DNA from 3 places in the Klebsiella sp. I138 genome. Region 2 is predicted to be linked to each of the others. Evidence: predicted binding sites of a transcription regulator. Region 2 holds the regulator's gene; each other region holds the start of a gene.

Region 1 (4,618 bases), 2.1 Mb from region 2:
CAGCAACGCGCAGAACATATCCGACTGGGTGTCCCACGGATCGCCCTGAGTACCGAGAAAATCATCCGCTCCCTGCCCCATCGCCAGCGCCGCCCACCATTCGATTAACTCATAGGTGGCGCTGATCGCCAGCGCAATGCAGCACACCAGAAACGACAGCATCTTGCGTCCGCGCACATAGTCGCCACGCAGCAGAATCTCCCGCGCCGCCAGTGCCGGAACCAGCCCCTGGAAAAAGTGGCCAAGCTTATCGTACGGATTACGGCTTAAATTCAGCCATGCTTGCACATCAAATCCAATCGGCACTTTTGCGTACGTATACATCCCTCCCACCATCAAAATAATGGCGTGGAAGAAGATAAGCACGTACAGGATCGGCGTGAGCGGGTAGCGCGAACGTGTTAAGAGCAGCAGCGGAACGATGATAATGACCGGCGTCACTTCCATCAGCCAGGTGAGACTATCGTGAGTGCCCAACCCCGTCCATGCCAGGATCAGCAGCAGGAGAAAGGCGCCCACATTCAATTGAGAGGTCTGCATAAATTAAAGGGATCCCCGCAGGGATCCTTTTCAAAGGTTAATCAGTAAAGCAGACGGGCGCGGATGGTGCCCGGAATCGCCTTCATGGCCTGCAGCGCTTGCTGTGCCACATCTTCTTCAGCTTCAATATCAATAACCACATAGCCCATCTGCGACGTGGTTTGCAGATACTGCGCCGCGATATTGATGCTTTGAGCGGCAAAGATCTGGTTGATGGCGGTCAGCACGCCCGGACGGTTTTCATGAATGTGCAGCAAACGACGACCGCCGTGCAGCGGCAGAGAAACTTCCGGGAAATTCACCGCGGAGAGCGTCGAACCGTTGTCGGAATACTTCGCCAGCTTGCCCGCCACTTCCAGACCGATATTCTCCTGCGCTTCCTGGGTAGAGCCACCGATGTGCGGCGTCAGGATCACGTTGTCGAACTCGCACAGCGGCGAGGTGAACGGATCGCTGTTGGTTGCCGGCTCCGTCGGGAAGACGTCAATCGCCGCCCCGGCCAGGTGCTTACGCGCCAGCGCATCGCACAATGCAGGAATATCCACCACCGTACCGCGAGAGGCGTTGATCAACAGCGCGCCGGGCTTCATCAGCGCCAGCTCTTCCGCACCCATCATATTTTTGGTGGAGGCGTTTTCCGGCACGTGCAGACTGACGACATCGCTCATATTCAGCAGATCGGAGAGGTGCTGTACCTGAGTAGCGTTGCCCAGCGGCAGTTTACTTTCGATATCATAGAAATAGACGTGCATCCCCAGCGATTCGGCCAGAATCCCCAGCTGTGTACCAATGTGGCCGTAGCCGATGATCCCCAGTTTTTTACCACGCGCTTCGAAGCTGCCGACGGCCAGTTTGTTCCACACGCCGCGGTGCGCTTTCGCGTTAGCTTCTGGCACGCCGCGCAGCATCAGCAGCAGTTCGCCAATCACCAGCTCGGCAACGGAACGGGTATTTGAGAACGGCGCGTTAAAGACGGGAACACCACGTTTCGCCGCCGCGTCTAAATCAACCTGGTTGGTGCCGATACAGAAGCAGCCGACCGCCACCAGTTTTTCCGCTGCCGCGAAGATCTCTTCAGTCAGATGAGTACGGGAACGCAGGCCAATGAAATGAGCATCACGGATCGACGCTTTCAGCTCCTCGCTGTCCAGCGCACCTTTATGAAATTCGATGTTGGTGTAGCCTGCCGCGCGGAGATTCTCCACCGCTTTTTGATGCACACCTTCAACCAGCAGAAACTTAATCTTGTCTTTTTCCAGTGATACCTTAGCCATTTCCCCGTCCTGTTTTGTCTTATCTGATGTCGTGCCGAACGAAAGTTCTTCTCAGCAACATATCAAAAAAAACTATCGCGGCAATATGAACGTTTGCGTCGACGACCTGAAGAAATATCACACAGAGGGAAATGACAGGACAAAACACCAGAAAGAGAAGTAAAGGTAGATTGTTACTAAGGCTGGTTGCATAAATGTGACAGAAGTCACCAAATTTAGCCAGGAGAAAAAATATTTGCGAGGGAGCCATTCGCTCCCCCAATTATATTATTTTACGATGGTTTTTACGCCATCGGCGGTGCCGATCAGGGCGACATCCGCCCCGCGATTGGCAAACAGCCCGACGGTAACGACGCCCGGAATACCGTTGATGGTATTTTCCAGAGCAATAGCATCAAGAATTTCCAGGCCGAAGACGTCAAGAATGACGTTGCCATTGTCGGTGGTCACGCCCTGGCGATACTCCGGGCGACCGCCCAGCTTCACCAGTTGACGCGCGACGGCGCTGCGCGCCATCGGAATCACTTCCACCGGCAGCGGGAATTTACCCAGAATATCCACCTGCTTAGACGCATCAGCAATGCAGATAAATTTATCCGCCACTGAGGCAATAATCTTTTCGCGCGTTAATGCCGCGCCGCCGCCTTTGATCATCTGCATATGGCCATTAATCTCATCGGCGCCGTCAACGTAAATGCCCAGACGGTCAACGCTGTTAAGATCGAAAACCGGGATGCCAAGGCTTTTCAGTTTTTCGGTGGAGGCATCAGAGCTGGAAACAGCGCCTTCAATCTGCCCTTTCATGGTGCCCAGCGCATCGATAAAATGCGCGGCCGTGGAGCCCGTACCGACACCCACGATGGTGCCCGGTTGTACATACTGCAATGCCGCCCAGCCTACTGCTTTTTTCAGTTCATCTTGCGTCATGATTATGGTCCGAGATGTGAATACCTGTGGCGCATTATAGAACACCATGGGGGGAATTGTCCCTGCGGCAGGGTCACACAACTGAGCAGACCATTTTTCGTCTTCATCAAAAACAAATTTATGTCATAGTGCAAGTTAACGAAAAGTTATGGGGGTACGCCAGAGCAATGAAACGACCGGACTACAGAACACTACAAGCGCTGGATGCGGTGATAAGAGAACGTGGGTTTGAGCGCGCCGCGCAGAAGCTATGCATTACACAGTCCGCCGTCTCACAGCGTATTAAACAGCTGGAAAATATGTTCGGCCAGCCGCTGCTGGTCCGTACCGTGCCGCCGCGCCCAACCGAGCAGGGACAAAAGCTGTTAGCCCTGCTGCGCCAGGTTGAGCTGCTGGAAGAAGAGTGGCTGGGCGATGAGCAGACGGGTTCAACGCCGCTGCTGCTGTCGCTGGCGGTCAACGCCGACAGTCTGGCAACCTGGCTGCTGCCCGCGCTGTCTAGCGTCCTTTCCGACTCTCCTATCCGCCTCAACCTGCAGGTCGAAGATGAAACCCGCACTCAGGAACGCCTACGTCGTGGTGAAGTCGTCGGTGCAGTGAGTATTCAACCGCAGGCGCTGCCGAGCTGTCTGGTCGATCAGCTTGGTGCGCTCGACTACCTGTTTGTCGCCTCAAAAGAGTTTGCGCAACGTTATTTCCCTAACGGCGTGACTCGCTCTGCGTTGCTGAAAGCGCCGGTTGTCGCCTTCGATCATCTGGATGATATGCATCAGGCGTTTTTGCAGCAGAACTTCGATCTGCCGCCGGGCAGCGTCCCGTGCCATATCGTGAACTCTTCGGAGGCCTTCGTGCAGCTTGCGCGCCAGGGGACGACCTGTTGCATGATCCCGCATCTGCAAATTGAAAAAGAGCTCAAAAGCGGCGAGCTTATCGATCTCACGCCGGGACTGTTTCAGCGCCGGATGCTCTACTGGCATCGCTTCGCGCCGGAAAGCCGGATGATGCGCCGGGTCACCGATGCGCTGATCGATTACGGTCACAAGGTGCTGCGGCAGGACTAAACGCAGGCGAAAAAAAGCCACTTCAAAGAAGTGGCTTTTTATTTTATCGCTTACTGTGCCGCATCAGGCTGCTTAGCCGGTGCGGCGGGAGCCGGAGCTGGCGCTGCGGGCTGCAGTTCAAAAACGACATCAACCTGATCGTCAAACTGAATAGTCGCCTGCTCGTAGGTTTCCTGCGCGGAAACCGGTGCCGCATCGGCAGCCTTCATCATGCGCACCATCGGGCTCGGCTGATAGTTCGAAACATGGTAGCGAACGCTATAGACCGGCCCCAGCTTGCTGTGGAAGCCTGACGCCAGCTCTTGCGCCTGATGCACCGCATCATCAATGGCTGCTTTGCGCGCCTTATCTTTATAGGCATCCGGTTGCGCAACGCCCAGCGATACAGAGCGCACTTCATTCAGACCCGCCTTCAGCGCGCCGTCCAGCAGACCATTTAGCTTATCCAGCTGGCGCAACGTGACTTCGACGGTGCGCACCGCACGGTAGCCTTTCAGAATACTTTTACCATTCTGGTAGTCGTAGTCCGGCTGGGTACGCAGGTTTGCTGAGTTAATATCTTTTTTGGCAATACCGTTCTTTTCCAGGAACGAGAGGTACTGCGCCACGCGATCGTCGGCCTGCTTCTTCGCTGAAGCGGCATCTTTCGCGGCAACGTTAACTTCAATCGCCAGGGTAGCGATATCCGGTACGGCGGCTACGCTGGCGGTACCTGAAGTCACAATGTGCGGGCCGTTCGGCAATTCATTTGCCTGTACTGCCATTGCACTCAATCCAATTGCTGCCGCCAGGGCCATGAGTTTTAACTTCACTGTC
Region 2 (4,618 bases):
GCGGTAACCAGACAAGCGATGAAAATCAGCGCCGCCAGCATAAAGCTACCTGCACCACCGAAGGTGTGCTGGACGTATGCATGCAAAATTGCCGCGCCGTTAGCGGATTGATCGACCAGCGTTGCGCTATCAGAACCCAGGCGGAACAGTGCCAGGTACAGCAGCGTTAAACCGACGCCGGCCATCAAGCCAGCCCAGACGGTGTAGCGGGTCAGCAGGCGCGCTTCGGTCACCCCACGGGAACGCGCGGCGTTAACAATCACGATCCCGAAGACCATCGCGCCAAGGGTATCCATTGTCAGATAGCCGTTGACGAAACCGTTAGAGAACGGGGCGGTACGGTAAGCCTCCAGCGCATTACTGATCGGGCCAGCCGGCCAGACGATTGCCGCAACGGAAAGAATAATCAGGGCAACAATTTTCAGCGGGGCGAGGAAATTCCCCACGGTATCCAGCAGCTTACCCGGATACAAAGAGACCAGAATCACCAGTGCGAAGTAAATCACGCTGTAAATCATCAGCGGCAACGCGCCATCACCGGTCAGCGGGGCAATCCCGACTTCAAAAGAGACCGTCGCGGTACGCGGCGTCGCAAACAGTGGACCGACGGCCAGATAGCAGACCACCGCCAGCAGGATACCGGCAACTTTACCGATAGGCGTACTCAGACTTTCAACGCCACCGCCGACTTTCGCCAGCGCCACGACCGTTAGCACCGGTAAACCCACGGCGGTAATCAGAAAGCCAATAGCGGCGGTCCAGACGTGTTCACCAGCCTGTAAACCTACCATCGGAGGGAAGATAATGTTGCCTGCGCCAACGAACAACGCGAAGGTCATAAAGCCCAACGCGATAATGTCGCGAGATTTTAACTGATGGGTCATAAATTCATTACTGCCTGTGGGTGTGGTGTTGTTAACAAACGGAAAATACCGTGCCTTCCCTTAGGGGATGATACAGCGGCGGTTGCCGGCAAACTCAGCGAGATATGCTCCCGAAGCGGCGTGGGAAAGAATTGTTTTTTGAATTACCACGCAAAAACAGTCTGTCTGCGACTGTATGGGGGGCAATTTAAACGCTTATAACGTTTTAATGCAAGGCGGGATCGCAAAAGCAGATGATTATGCTAAGTCTATTTCACAGACCGGAATTATTGACCATATTGAAGGAAAACCTCCGGCTAATCATGCGAACAAAAAAGCAGCAGACGTTCATTAATTACGCGGGGAAAAAGTGACTGCAAACGAAAATGACCAGCCGAAGCTGGTCATTGGAGATGAATGAAAAACGTCAAAACGATGCCGTTCTGCCATATTCCACCCAATTATAAAAACAAGGAAAATCAATTCATTGATTTTCGGCTGCTCACCACAAAGAAGGAAAAACCACGCTTTTTCCTTCTTTGTCAGCAATCTGAAATGACCAGCCGAAGCTGGTCATTGGCAAGAAATGCTGACAATGGCGCGATCAGGCGCTTTTTTTGGCAATTAAACGTTCCGGGAGTAAGAAACTAAAACGCGTCCCTTTCCCCACCGTACTCTCAATTTCCAGCCGGCTGTCGTGATGATTTACCGCATGCTTCACAATAGCCAGCCCAAGACCGCTGCCGCCGGTTTGCCGCGAACGGGCTTTATCCACGCGATAAAACCGCTCGGTCAGGCGCGGGATATGCTCCGGCGCAATTCCTGGCCCATTATCCTCAACGCTAAACAGCGCGCCATGGGGCGCACGCTGCCAGCTGACGGTAATCTCCGTCCCTGCCGGCGTATGGTTGATCGCGTTATACACCAGATTGGACATCGCGCTGCGCAGCTGCTCTTCATTACCTAGCACCTGCAGGCTCTCATCGACGTGGAAGTGGATCGTCTGCTTCTGCTGGCTGAGCGTCTGCGCTTCGCGCTCCACCACCCGTAGCATCATCGGCACATCGATTTTGTCATTCATCGCCAGCGTCGGCGCCGCTTCAATCCGCGACAGCGTCAGCAGCTGCTTGACTAACCCCTCCATGCGCTGGGTCTGCTCGCGCATCGTATGCAGCGCTTTTTCGCGCGTCATCCCTTCCAGCACCTGCTCCTGCATCATCTCAAGATAGCCCTGCAGCACCGTCAACGGCGTGCGAAGCTCATGGCTGACGTTGGCAAAAAAGTTTCGCCGTGCGCCCTCCAGCTGGTGCATCTGCGTGACATCACGCGCCACCATCAGCCACTGTTTGTCGCTGTAGGGCATCACGCGGATTTCCAGATGACGAGACGTATTGAGGACGAGATTAAGCGGTTTTGTGAAATCCCTGTTTTTGAGGTAGTTCGCGAATTCAGGGTAGCGCAGAAGATTGAGAATGTTTTGTCCGCTGTCGTCCGGCCAGCGCAGATTGAGGATCTGCTGAGCCAGACCATTACACCAGAAGATGGCGCCCTCCTCCGTCGTCAACACCACCGCATCGGGCAAAGACTCCGCCCCGCTACGAAAGCGTTTGATCAGACTGCCCAGTTCGCGTCGGCGCTTTTTATTGCGCATCTGCATCTGGTGGAGGCCGTACAGCAGCGGTTCCCAGCTGCCGCTTCCCGGCGGAGGTGTCATGCTGCGGTCAACCCACAGCCACCATGAAAGACGTAATAAATTCCAGAAATGCCAGATGAGAAGTCCGGTTACTGCCGCCAGCAAAAACCACGGCAGATAACCCACCACCGCCCCGAGAATCAGGGCCGGGATACAACATAAGAAAAGCTCAAGCGCCAGCCTTTTCCATGACAGCCGTTCCAGCACGGTTCACACTCCTGTCGAGATTCAGAAACGGGCGGAGAAACGATATCCTGTGCCACGGACCGTTTGCACCATCCGGTCATGGCCGCTATGTTCCAGCGCTTTACGCAGACGACGAATATGCACATCCACCGTTCTGTCTTCTACATACACATTCGTTCCCCAGACGTGATTCAGCAGCTGTTCGCGGCTGTAGACACGTTCCGGGTGGGTCATAAAGAAGTGTAATAATTTAAACTCCGTCGGCCCCATATCCAGCGGACTTTCACCGGTCATCACGCGATGCGAGGAAGGATCAAGGCTAAGCCCTTGCATTTCAATCACTTCTTCAACCGCCATCGGCGAAATTCGGCGCATTACGGCTTTGATGCGCGCCACCAGCTCTTTCGGCGAGAAAGGCTTGGTGATGTAATCATCGGCGCCGGTTTCCAGACCACGTACGCGGTCTTCTTCTTCACCCCGCGCGGTCAGCATGACGACCGGAATATCGCGGGTCATCGCTTCACGCTTGAGCAGCTTGATAAACTGCAGACCCGATCCGCCCGGCAGCATCCAGTCGAGGAGAATCAAATCAGGCCAGGGTTCATTGAGTTGATTCACCGCACTGTCATAATCTTCCGCCTCGACGGGCTGAAAGCCGTTTTGCTCCAGAACAAAGCAGACCATTTCGCGGATCGGAGCTTCATCTTCAACGACCAGAATTCTTCTCGCCATTATTTACCCTGTATTTTTTAGCCATCAGTATAGAGTGCGGCGTCATTATGCGTCAGTTTTGTGACAGATTTATGAAAAAAATGACCGTCATATGATAGCGGATTTTGAATAATGACAAGGAGTAACACTCAATCCTGAAAGTGTTAAAGGGGCAACGCGACGGATGACATGTATATAATGCGCTAATGCTTTTTCGCCAGGGAATACTTATGCGCATCATCCATACCTCTGACTGGCACCTTGGCCAGAACTTTTACAGCAAAAGCCGCGCCGCCGAACATTCGGCCTTTCTCGACTGGCTGCTGACCAGTGCGCAGGCGCACGAGGTCGATGCCATTATTGTCGCCGGCGACATCTTTGATACCGGCTCGCCGCCAAGCTACGCCCGCGAGCTGTACAACCGCTTTGTCGTTCAGCTTCAGCAAACCGGCTGTCAGCTGGTGGTGCTGGCGGGCAACCACGATTCGGTGGCCACGCTGAACGAATCCCGCGATATTCTGGCCTTTCTGAAAACCACGGTGGTGGCCAGCGCCGGCCATGCCCCCTTTATTCTGCCACGGCGCGACGGCACACCCGGCGCCGTATTTTGCCCGGTGCCTTTCCTGCGCCCGCGCGAGCTGATCACCAGCCAGGCCGGCCACTCCAGCGGCGAAAAGCAGCAGCAATTGTTGAGCGCCATCAGCGACTATTATCAACAGCAGTATGAAGAAGCTTGTGCCCTGCGCGGCGATCGTCCACTGCCAATCGTCGCCAGCGGCCACCTGACCACCGTCGGCGCCAGTAAAAGCGACGCGGTTCGCGATATCTACATCGGCACGCTGGAGGCCTTTCCCGCCAGCCATTTCCCGCCCGCAGATTATATTGCCCTCGGCCATATTCACCGGGCGCAGAAGATCGGTGGCTGCGAGCATATTCGCTACAGCGGCTCGCCCATCGCCCTCAGCTTTGACGAGACGGGGAAAAGCAAAAGCGTCAATCTGGTGACCTTCACCGACGGGCATCTGACGGAGGTTTGCCCTCTGACAGTGCCGGTGACGCAGCCTCTGGCAGTGCTGAAAGGCGATTTTGCCAGCATCAGTGAACAGCTCACGCAGTGGCAGGATAGCCCACAGCAGCCCGTCGTCTGGCTGGACATCGAAATTAC
Region 3 (4,618 bases), 540 kb from region 2:
GCCACTTTCCTCCACGCTGAGCTTTGCCGACTGGGTCCACGATGAACAGCTGCCAGTTATTCTGGTGGTGGGCATCAAACTAGGGTGCATCAACCATGCGCTGCTGACCGCCCAGGCGGTACGTCAGGCGGGGCTGCCGCTGGTCGGCTGGATTGCAAATGACATCCAGCCGCCGGGCAAACGCCATGCGGAGTATCTGGCGACCCTTAAAGATCGGCTTGCGGCGCCGTTCCTGGGCGAGATCCCGTGGCTGGCGGATGCGCCGCAGCATGAGGACCTTGGGCAGTATCTTGATCTTAGCGCGCTGGATCGGGCGTCATCCACTGCGTAAGCAGGGGCTCATCCAACTGGATAACACTGCCTTGGGCTACGTTACGCCCACGGTGTAACAGGCAAAATCGGTCCGCTACCCGACGAATAAACGGCAGATGCTGTTCAGCAAGCAGCACCGTTAAGCCGATGTCACGGTTCAGGCGGACCAGCAGGTCTCCCAGTTTATGCACGAAATGCTGCCCGCTGCCGCGGGATGGCTCATCCAGAATTAGCAGGCGCGGCTGGACCACCAGAGCTCTTGCCAGCGCCAGCTGGTACTGATCATCTTCTGACAGCATGGCGCCTTTATGCTGACGCAGTCCGTACAAATCCGGAAAGAAATCGTAAATCTCCCGCTTCACGACGGCGCCCGGATTCCCGCCGGCGGCCAGCGCAATATGCAGATTCTCCTCCACGCTGAGCTGAGAAAAGATCCGCCGATCCTGCGGGACATAGCCGATGCCGATAATCGTACGGGAGTGGGCGGAGAGCGGTGTGATATCACAGGGCGGCGAACCGCCGTCATGCCAGGTCATGCTGCCACTGGCCACCGGGAGATGCCCGGTGATGCAATTCACCAGCGTAGTTTTCCCCATTCCCTGGAGCCCCATCACACAGGTGCACTCCCCTGGCTGAAGTTCAAGGTCGACATTCCATAGCGTGTGCTGATTTCCGTAGTACTGATTGACTGCGCGTAGACTCAACATAGACGTTTTCTCCTTTTTGGGGATAGCGGGCGACATGAAGATTCTGCAAATCTCTTGCCAGGAAAAAGATGTTTCGGTGTTTTCCTGCAAAGACAGGTGCCACAAGGCATGGCGAATTCAGTCTGGCGAGACGGTTGCACTTTCCCGGTGCTTACACGTATGAAAAATGGTGCAGAAAGCAACAAAAAAGGAGGCTCCCTTAGCTGATAAATATCAAAAATAATTCGATAATTTTTTTTAGCCGGTCGATTTTCACCGACGGTCGATTTCTGCGGGGGGGCAGAGGTCTTGGCCTGCAGATACTTATCCACTATTCCTGTGGATAACCTTGTGTATTAGAGTTAGAGAACTTGCGGTAAGCTAGAGATTACGCGGCCTGCGGCTGAATTGGCGCGAAACCCATCTTTTGTTTAATATCATTAAATATCAATTAGTTGAATAAAAGCAATGGCTGTAAGGAAAGTGTCACCTGGTGCCATAAAAGATTCATTACCTTGCTTGACAAATGTTAAATGATAAATTTTTCTGGGGATAACCCTACTGTCTGGCGGATTATTCTGCAAGATGCTCCATTTTCACCCGATAACGACGCGCTGGCGGACGATTTCAGAGACAAACAATAATAGGATACTGGTTTTATATCCAGTGTTATTTATTGGCAAAAGCGAGCGTGAAGGGTAGAATTAAACACCTGCCGCATATCACCAGGCGCTTCATCCTTCTTCAGGGTCAGACATATGAGTAAAACGTTCACGCTGCATTCTGCATTCCGTCCCTCTGGCGATCAGCCGGAAGCTATCCGGCGCCTGGAAGAGGGGCTGGAAGATGGTCTGGCGCACCAAACGCTGCTGGGGGTGACCGGGTCGGGTAAGACCTTCACCATTGCTAACGTTATCGCCGACCTTCAGCGTCCGACCATGGTGCTGGCGCCGAACAAAACTCTGGCGGCGCAGCTGTACGGTGAAATGAAAGAGTTCTTCCCGGACAATGCGGTGGAGTATTTCGTCTCCTATTACGATTACTACCAGCCCGAAGCCTACGTGCCGAGCTCGGACACCTTTATCGAGAAAGATGCGTCTGTGAACGAACATATCGAGCAGATGCGTCTGTCGGCGACTAAAGCGCTGCTTGAGCGCCGCGACGTGGTGGTGGTGGCTTCAGTATCGGCTATCTACGGTCTGGGCGATCCTGACCTCTATCTGAAGATGATGCTGCACCTGACCACCGGCATGCTGATTGACCAGCGGGCGATATTGCGCCGCCTGGCGGAGCTGCAATATACCCGCAACGATCAGGCCTTCCAGCGCGGTACCTTCCGCGTGCGGGGCGAAGTTATCGACGTCTTCCCGGCGGAATCTGACGACATCGCGCTGCGTATTGAACTGTTCGATGAAGAGGTTGAGCGCCTGTCGTTGTTCGACCCGCTCACCGGTCAGGTTGAATCGACGATCCCGCGCTATACCATCTACCCCAAAACGCACTATGTGACGCCGCGCGAGCGCATTGTTCAGGCGATGGAAGAGATTAAAGTTGAGCTGGCCGACAGGCGTAAGGTGCTGCTGAGCAATAACAAGCTGCTCGAAGAACAGCGCCTGTCGCAGCGTACACAGTTTGACCTTGAAATGATGAACGAGCTCGGCTACTGCTCGGGTATCGAAAACTACTCCCGCTATCTTTCCGGTCGTGGGCCGGGCGAGCCACCGCCAACGCTGTTTGATTACCTGCCGGCTGACGGCTTGCTGGTGATCGACGAATCTCACGTGACGATTCCGCAAATCGGCGGCATGTACCGCGGCGACCGGGCGCGTAAAGAGACGCTGGTGGAGTACGGTTTCCGCCTGCCCTCGGCGCTGGATAACCGCCCGATGAAGTTTGAAGAGTTTGAGGCGCTGGCACCGCAGACTATTTACGTGTCGGCCACGCCGGGCCCCTATGAGCTGGAAAAATCCGGTGATGAGGTGGTCGATCAGGTTGTGCGTCCGACCGGGCTGCTTGACCCCATTATAGAAGTGCGTCCGGTGGCGACTCAGGTTGATGACCTGCTGTCAGAAATTCGTATCCGCGTTGCCGAAAACGAGCGCGTGCTGGTCACCACGTTAACCAAACGAATGGCCGAAGACTTAACGGAGTATCTCGAAGAGCACGGCGCGCGCGTGCGCTACCTGCACTCGGATATCGATACCGTTGAGCGTATGGAAATTATCCGCGATCTGCGTCTGGGCGAGTTCGATGTCCTGGTCGGTATCAACCTGCTGCGTGAGGGGCTGGATATGCCGGAAGTCTCACTGGTGGCGATTCTTGACGCCGATAAAGAGGGCTTCCTGCGTTCCGAACGTTCGCTGATTCAGACCATTGGGCGTGCGGCGCGTAACATCAACGGGAAGGCGATTCTGTACGGCGATAAAATTACCGCCTCGATGGCGAAAGCGATCAGCGAGACCGAACGCCGTCGTGAGAAACAGCAGCAGTATAACGAAGAGCACGGAATTACTCCGCAGGGGCTGAATAAAAAAGTGGTCGATATTCTGGCGCTTGGCAGCAACCTGGCGAAGACGAAAGCGAAAGGTCGCGGTAAATCACGCTCGCCGGTTGAGGCAGATACGCCGGAAGTGGTACTGACGCCGAAAGCGCTGCAGCAGAGAATTCACGAGCTGGAAGGGCAGATGATGCAGCATGCGCAGAATCTGGAGTTCGAAGAGGCCGCGCAAATTCGTGACCAGCTGCATCAGCTGCGCGAGCTGTTTATTGCGGCTTCCTGAGACCACAGGATCCGACAGGCTGGCACACCAGCAGTGTGACGAAGAGCAGATTTTTTATCATTACCGCGCCTTTTCAGGCTGGCTTAATGTCCGCTTAATCTTGCCGGGAGACACTATCCTCATTCTGATGAGGATAGTGTCATGCAAAAATTAAACGTCCGTGAGTACCTGGCCGTAACCTGCGCCTTTATTGTGATTGTTGCCTTTTTCCATCAGTGGGTGCTGACTTTCTAACGCGAAGGCTTAGGAAACAAAATCCAGCCTCGAACGCCGGGGCCCGGCTGGCGGTTATGTAAGAAGAACTGGGCATCGTGCAGCTGAACGATCCGCGTCACGATACTTAATCCCAGACCAATTCCGCCATAGCGGCTGTCCATACGGACAAATGCTTTACTCAGCTCACCGCTTTTTGCTTCATCAATCCCCGGACCTTCATCTTCCACGGCCATCACCGGCGTTGCGCCTGCCTGTATCGAGATTTTTACCTTCGACCCTTCTGGGCTATAGCGATGTGCGTTCTCCACCAGATTGCGCAGCACAACGCGCAGCAGGGTGGCATCACCGGAGACAACCACATCTTCGTCGTCTTCTGCATCAGGGTATGCAAGCTCCAGCTTTTGCTGACGTTGATCCAGCATGGTCTCGAGCTCACCGCGAATCGGCTCGACCACATCTTCTTTCAGCAGCACGCGCTGGTAGCTCCCGGCGGAAAACGACTGTCCGACGCGCGCCAGCTGTAGCAGCTGCGAAATGCTATTGGTCATCTGATCCAGACGTTGAATCAGCTGCGCCACCTCTACGTGGTGTACTTTCGCCATCAGCTCAAGATGCAGACGCAGC

The links. Region 2 encodes PhoB, which activates phosphate uptake and scavenging genes when phosphate is short. Its sites were predicted from a motif close to CTGTCATAAAACTGNCNNAT; they were not measured.
Region 1: a site for PhoB is predicted at 2,000-2,019, ahead of serA (phosphoglycerate dehydrogenase). Genes of this name have one in related genera too.
Region 3: a site for PhoB is predicted at 1,471-1,490, ahead of uvrB (excinuclease ABC subunit UvrB). Genes of this name have one in related genera too.

The regions. Positions count from the first base shown of each region.
Region 1 covers NZ_CP180447.1:5,025,107-5,029,724, reverse strand. Annotated here, with positions in the region: gene ACMYSK_RS23575 (DUF2238 domain-containing protein) at 1-540, opposite strand, end outside; gene serA (phosphoglycerate dehydrogenase) at 582-1,814, opposite strand; gene rpiA (ribose-5-phosphate isomerase RpiA) at 2,082-2,741, opposite strand; gene argP (DNA-binding transcriptional regulator ArgP) at 2,909-3,802, shown strand; gene ACMYSK_RS23555 (oxidative stress defense protein) at 3,853-4,614, opposite strand.
Region 2 covers NZ_CP180447.1:2,956,534-2,961,151, forward strand. Annotated here, with positions in the region: gene brnQ (branched-chain amino acid transporter carrier protein BrnQ) at 1-884, opposite strand, end outside; gene phoR (phosphate regulon sensor histidine kinase PhoR) at 1,468-2,763, opposite strand; gene phoB (phosphate response regulator transcription factor PhoB) at 2,785-3,474, opposite strand; gene sbcD (exonuclease subunit SbcD) at 3,684-4,618, shown strand, end outside.
Region 3 covers NZ_CP180447.1:2,414,130-2,418,747, reverse strand. Annotated here, with positions in the region: gene bioD (dethiobiotin synthase) at 1-331, shown strand, start outside; gene ACMYSK_RS11250 (ABC transporter ATP-binding protein) at 297-1,019, opposite strand; gene uvrB (excinuclease ABC subunit UvrB) at 1,757-3,778, shown strand; gene pmrB (two-component system sensor histidine kinase PmrB) at 4,009-4,618, opposite strand, start outside.